DNA from 2 places in the Methylobacter sp. Wu8 genome. Region 1 is predicted to be linked to the other one. Evidence: predicted binding sites of a transcription regulator. Region 1 holds the regulator's gene; the other holds the start of a gene.
What was found. Region 1 encodes HrcA, which represses chaperone genes, less so after heat shock. Its sites were predicted from a motif close to TNTTAGCACTCNNNNNNNNNGAGTGCTAANA; they were not measured.
Positions count from the first base shown of each region.

Region 2: V3O24_RS15795 (co-chaperone GroES) is a predicted target of HrcA. The motif match lies at 1,368-1,398, and genes of this name have one in related genera.

Region 1 is NZ_JAZGVT010000072.1:40,136-43,555, reverse strand. It holds gene dnaK (molecular chaperone DnaK) at 1-464, opposite strand, end outside; gene grpE (nucleotide exchange factor GrpE) at 536-1,144, opposite strand; gene hrcA (heat-inducible transcriptional repressor HrcA) at 1,211-2,284, opposite strand; gene V3O24_RS15035 (CBS domain-containing protein) at 2,473-2,862, opposite strand; gene V3O24_RS15030 (DNA translocase FtsK 4TM domain-containing protein) at 3,118-3,420, opposite strand, start outside.
Region 2 is NZ_JAZGVT010000073.1:15,317-18,736, forward strand. It holds gene V3O24_RS15785 (hypothetical protein) at 280-486, shown strand; gene V3O24_RS15790 (molybdopterin-synthase adenylyltransferase MoeB) at 544-1,296, opposite strand; gene V3O24_RS15795 (co-chaperone GroES) at 1,437-1,724, shown strand; gene groL (chaperonin GroEL) at 1,774-3,420, shown strand, end outside.

The sequences.
Region 1 (3,420 bases):
TTAGTCGCCTGACGTTGCGAGTCGTTAAAATAAGCCGGTACGGTAATAACCGCTTCGGTGACTTCTTCGCCCAAATAGGCTTCGGCATCTTTTTTCAGTTTCATCAAGACGCGCGCCGAAACTTCGGGAGCCGCCATTTTTTTGCCATGCACTTCAACCCAGGCATCGCCGTTTTCGGCTTCGACGATTTTATAAGGCACCATTTTGATGTCTTTTTGCACCACATCGTCTTTAAAACGACGGCCGATCAAACGTTTGATCGCAAATACGGTATTTTTCGGGTTGGTAACCGCCTGACGTTTTGCCGACTGCCCTACCAATACTTCATCGTCACTGGTAAAAGCGATAATGGAAGGTGTAGTACGCGCTCCTTCGCTGTTTTCAATCACTCTTGCGACGCCGTTTTCCAACACCGCAACGCACGAGTTTGTTGTTCCTAGATCTATGCCGATTATTTTAGCCATTGAGTTCTCCAGACTTGAATTTATTTAAAAAAGTAAAAGTTGTTACAGATATAAGGCTGCTTTATTTGATTTCAAGCCTGTTCATCGATGCTGGGAATATCCGCCGGCTTTTTTTCGGCTGCTTTGGCAACCAAGACCATCGCGGGACGGAGCAAACGTCCGTTCAACGTATAGCCTTTTTGAAAAACGTTAACCACCGTATTCGGCTCGGCGCCTTCCACCGCCTGCATGGCCATGGCCTGATGCAACTCGGCGTTAAAAGGCTGGCCGATCGGATCTATCGTTTCAATTTTGAATTTTGCAAATACTGATTCGAACTGTTTAATCGTTAATTCGCTGCCTTCGCGGAATTTTTTCACTTCCTCGCTATCGCCTGTTGCCGCCTGTAATCCCAACACCAGACTGTCTAATACGGGCAATAATTCCTTGGCAAAACCCGTTAGAGCGAATTTATGTGCGTCTTCCAAATCCTTTTGCGTTCTTCTTTTCAGGTTCTCCATCTCCGCCTGCGCGCGAACCGCTTTGTCCCAGTTCTCCTGCGCTTTTTGCTCAGCCTGGGCCAATGCCTGCTGTAACTCTTCAATAGCAGGCTCGTGCTCGGCTAATTCGGTATGCGGTTCTGCAACCGTTTCGCTTTCAGTTTTAACCTGAGATCCAGGCGCTTCCTGATCAGTACTCATTATTCATAGCTCCTTAATATTTAAAATTAATACCCATGCCGGACGGCACAAGAAAATGGATATTATTTATAGTGGGGTCGTTGATTTCGGATTCAAGGCGGCCCCCAACAATTTCGCCGTCACATCGACAAAAGGAATGATTTTCTCGTAGGCCATGCGCGTCGGCCCGATCACGCCCAGAACACCGACCACTTCATCGCTGACCGAATACGACGAGGTCACCAGACTGCAATGATCGAAAGCCCGATAACCGGATTCTTCGCCGATAAAAATCTGTACACCCTCGGCTTTCATGCACTGATCCAACAAATGAATAACGCCCTGCTTTTGGCTGAATGCTTCAAACAGCCCTTTTAGCCGTTCCATATCCGACAATTCGGAAAACCCCATTAAATTGGTTTCGCCGGTCAGCACATAATCGTCTTTTTTATTGTCCCGATCGAACGCCAATTGCGCCATTTTTACCGCATCCAACATGCCCTGGTTCATGCGCTCCTGATCGTCTTGCAAGTCCTTTAAAACGGCTTTGCGCACCGCATTCAGACTACGGCCGGAATAAATCGAGTTTAAATAATTGGCCGCTTGCTGTAATTCGGCGGAACTGAATACTTTGGAGGTATGGATGATTTTATTGTGAACTTCCTGCTCGTTGGTAACGAAAATAACCAACACGCGGGTATGAGATAAAGGCAGGAACTCGATATGCCGCAAGCACACCAGCTCTCTTTTAGGCAAGGTCACCACCCCGGCCATCTGCGTTAATTCCGACAGCAGTCTCGATGCGACGCCGATCATATCATTGCTGTCATCGCTTACCGACAAGCCCTGATGCAACCGAGTTAAATCTTTCGATTCCAGCGGCTTAACCGTCAACAAGGTATCGACAAACAAACGGTAGCCGCTAACCGTGGGCACCCGCCCTGCCGAAGTATGCGGTGAATGCACCAGCCCCAGATCTTCCAGGTCGGCCATCACATTGCGAATCGTTGCCGGACTTAAATTTAAATCCGAATCTTTTGCCAAAGCCCGCGAACCGACAGGCTGACCATCACTGATGTAACGCTCGACCAGCGTTTTTAAAAGCTGTAGCGACCGCTCATTTAAAACTTGCGTATTACCCACACTTACCTCTGCGACCATGTTTAGCACTCCATTAACATGAGTGCCAGCGAGGCAAATTATCAGCTCATCAACCTATTGTCAATAAACCTAAAAACCGGTTAATGTTTATATTTCCTTGATATGCCAGTCGCGTCATATCAAAACCATCCGCTCATCTTTCCCGCCGATTTTATTTTTACCCAACCAAAACATTGTAAAACGACAGGCTAAGTGTTTTGCTTCAAATACTCTCTTACAAAATCCATTGATGAAACGACGCCTTTTATGAGCTGGTTTTCCAGTATGACAATGTGATGAATTTTGTGTTCTAACATTAATGTGGCTGTTTCTCTGGCGGATGTATCAGGACTTACAGCGATGACTTTATGCGTGCACAATTCCCAAGCATGTTCAGCTTTGGGATTTTTCCCCTTTTCATAAAAATGCACAATATCCGGATAAGTGATAACACCAAAGCAACGTTGCTTCGAATCAACAACGAGCGCACAACACGATAACTTGTTTGCATCCATCTTTTTTTCAACCATATCAATAGTCTCGCTCATATCTACTGTCGTGATATGTCTATTCATTAATAATGATATTGGTCTATCCATAAACATTAATGCCTAACATAAAACCAGAAAGCCGCAACGCATCCGACCTGCCGTATAATACCGTTTCATCTAATACCCAGCATGATTACACCGGTTTTACACCTTAGTCCAATGCAATCCGTTGAAAAATACCCGCGCCCAAAGAAACGCCGACCTGACGGGCATTGATTGCCAAGGAGAACGCACTGACGATGACGCTGGGGAGAATCCGCCATCATAAGCACCATATCAACTCCCCACACGCAAAATTTATTGTTAATCTCGTACTGGCGGCGGCGCCAGTACAACTCTCGAGCCATTGCTTTCCGCAGGACTTACTACGCCGGCCGCCTCCATAGCTTCAATCATGGTTGCCGCGCGGTTATAGCCAACTTTGAACCGCCGTTGCACACTCGATATGGAAGCTTTACGGCTTTCCGTGACAAACTGCACGGCTTCGTCATACAAGGCGTCGCTTTCGGCATCGCCATTACCGCCACCCATGCTATAACCATCACTGGAATCGGAAGGTTCCCGGGTGATGTCTTCCAGATAATTAGGCGGCGCGGTTTGTTTTAA
Region 2 (3,420 bases), on a different contig from region 1:
CTAGCTCGATCAAGTAAGCTGACCTGAAGTATACGATGAACTATTTTTTTACGCAACTTTTGACGGCGCCCAAAACAGGCCAATGCTATTGTTCTATACGGTTATTGCTTTATTTGACCGCAAGGCAGGGGGGGTAGAGAATCAATGATAACTGGTTAAAATTTCAAGATATTTAGATAGCTAGGGAAAGACGTTTTTTTTGACCGGAAGCAGGAAGAGAGTATTATTTAAGTTCACCTTGAAAATAATAATACACATATAAAAATATGAGGAGGAATCATGGGTGGAGTTACTGAGTTGTTCGTGGTTATGATACTGATCGCGGCGTTTGCGTTTGCACCGCTAGGCTATTTTATTTACCGGTTCACCAAAGCCAGCGACAAGCCGTTCGGTGAAATTGAACCGCATGGCGATAGTCCGTCGATGGTGAACGATTTTGCAGAAAAGGCCATTAAATATTTCCAGGGATTGCTAGCCAAAAAGTAAAGCTGTGTTGTTGATGAGCTTCCAGGCGAATTGCATCGCCTGGAAGCTCATCGGCCATCAAACCGGTAAACCGCTGCATGTCGGGCAGCTTGGGTTTTTCCGCAATTTCATCGTATCCCACTCCATTGTTAATCCGTCCAACAGCAGCAAGCGCCCGGTTAACGTGTCTCCGATATTCATTATTAGCTTCATCGCTTCCAGGGCCTGAATACTGCCGACTATGCCGGTGACAGGGGCTATGACGCCATTTGTGGCGCAATTTTGCAATTCTTCGCCGTCACTGTTGTAGAGGCAATTGTAGCAAGGGCTGTCATTTGTACCCGGCGTAAACACAGTCACCTGGCCTTCAAAGCGAATCGCCGCTCCTGATACCAGCGGCGTTTGCTGTTTGACGCAGGCGCGATTGATCGCAAAGCGCGTTGAGAAATTATCGCTACAGTCCAACACCACGTCGGCCAGCATCACTTCGGAATCAAGTTGTTCGCCATCCAATCTTTGTTTAACCGCCCTTACTTTGACATCAGGATTTAATTCATTAAGTGTCTTGCGGGTTGAAATTACCTTATCAGTCCCAATATCCGGTGTGTGATGAGTAATTTGCCTTTGCAGATTGGATAAGTCCACGATGTCGTCATCATAAATCGCGATATTGCCGACACCGGCCGCGGCAAGATACATAGCGGCAGGGGAGCCAAGCCCCCCGGCGCCGACAATCAACACACTGGCGGCTAGAAGTTTTTGTTGCCCTTCAATATCGACTTGAGGAAGCATGATTTGACGGCTATAGCGTAGTAGTTGGTTGTCATTCATAGGTCATGTTGTCGCTGTATTGTGATAGAGAATGATGCCAAAGAACTTGACACACTGCAAAAGCTCATTATCATTAGCACTCATTACTAGCGAGTGCTAATAACAAGTTTACCCTTTAATTTTAATGTTAGGAGATATTGATGAAAATACGTCCGTTACACGACAGAGTGATAGTCAAACGCGTTGAAGAAGAAACTACAACTCCCGGCGGTATCGTGTTGCCTGGTTCAGCAGCCGAAAAACCAAGCCAAGGCGTGATCTTGGCGGTAGGTAACGGTAAACCACTGGACAACGGCACAGTACGCGCCCTGGACGTTAAAGTCGGCGACAAAGTGCTGTTTGGCAAATACGCCGGCAACGAAGTTAAAGTTGACGGCGAAGAACTGATCGTTATGCGCGAAGAAGACATCATGGGCGTTTTAGGTTAAGCCTAAACGCGTTAATCAAATTTACATACAAAATATTTAAGGAATAAAAATGGCAGCAAAAGACGTATTATTTGGTGATGATGCTCGTGTCCGTATGGCGCGTGGTGTCAATATTTTAGCAAATGCGGTAAAAGTGACTTTAGGTCCTAAAGGCCGCAATGCGATTCTGGATAAAAGCTTCGGCGCTCCAACCATCACTAAAGACGGTGTATCGGTTGCAAAAGAAATCGAATTGAAAGACAAATTCGAAAACATGGGCGCGCAAATGGTTAAAGAAGTGGCTTCGCACACGTCCGACGTAGCCGGTGACGGTACTACGACTGCAACCGTATTGGCGCAATCTATCGTCAACGAAGGCTTGAAAGCCGTTGCAGCGGGCATGAACCCGATGGATTTAAAACGCGGCATCGATTTGGCTGTGTCTAAAGCCGTTGATGCGATTGTGGCTTCCGCTACGCCTTGTGTCGATAACAAAGCGATTGCCCAAGTAGGTACTATTTCTGCAAATTCTGACGAGTCTGTCGGCAAAATCATTGCGGAAGCGATGGAAAAAGTCGGTAAAGAAGGCGTCATCACTGTTGAAGAAGGTTCAGGCCTGGACAACCAGTTAGACGTTGTTGAAGGTATGCAGTTCGACCGCGGTTATTTGTCGCCTTATTTCATCAACAAACAAGAAAACATGAGCGTCGAATTAGACGATCCAATGATTCTTATCTACGACAAGAAAATCTCCAATATCCGCGACATGCTGCCGGTTCTGGAAGGCGTTGCCAAAGCCGGCCGTCCTTTATTGATCGTTGCCGAAGATGTTGAAGGCGAAGCGTTGGCTACTTTGGTTGTCAACACCATTCGCGGCATCGTTAAAGTTGCAGCCGTTAAGGCTCCAGGTTTCGGCGACCGTCGTAAAGCCATGCTGGAAGACATCGCGGTACTGACTGGCGGCGTGGTTATTTCCGAAGAAGTCGGTTTAAGCCTGGAAAAAGCTGAATTATCGCAATTGGGTACAGCTAAAAAAGTACAAATCACTAAAGAAAACACTACCATCATTGATGGTGCAGGTTCTGAAGAGCAAATCAAAGCCCGTGTCGCACAAATTCGCGCACAAGCGGACGAAGCAACTTCCGACTATGACAAAGAAAAACTGCAAGAGCGTCTGGCTAAATTAGCGGGCGGCGTTGCTGTGATTAAAGTAGGCGCTGCAACTGAAATCGAAATGAAAGAAAAGAAAGCCCGCGTTGAAGACGCGCTGCATTCAACACGCGCAGCGGTTGAAGAAGGCGTTGTTGCCGGCGGCGGTTCTGCGCTGGTCCGCGCTATTTCCGCTCTGGATAAACTGGAAGGCGTTAACCACGACCAAACAGTCGGTATCAACATCCTGCGTCGTGCAATGGAAGAGCCTCTGCGTCAAATCGTTTCCAACGCAGGCGACGAGCCTTCAGTGGTATTCAACGAAGTGCAAAAAGGCACAGGTAACTTCGGTTACAACGCGGCAACCGGCCAGTATGGCGACATGATCGAAATGGGTATCTTAGACCCTGCGAAAGTAACCCGTACCGCGCTGCAAAACGCGGCTTCTGTTGCCGGTTTGATGCTGACTACCGAAGTGATGATTGCCGACGCACCTAGCGATGACAAACATGCGCACGGCGACATGGGCGGCATGGGCGGTATGGGCGGCATGGGTGGTATGGGCGGC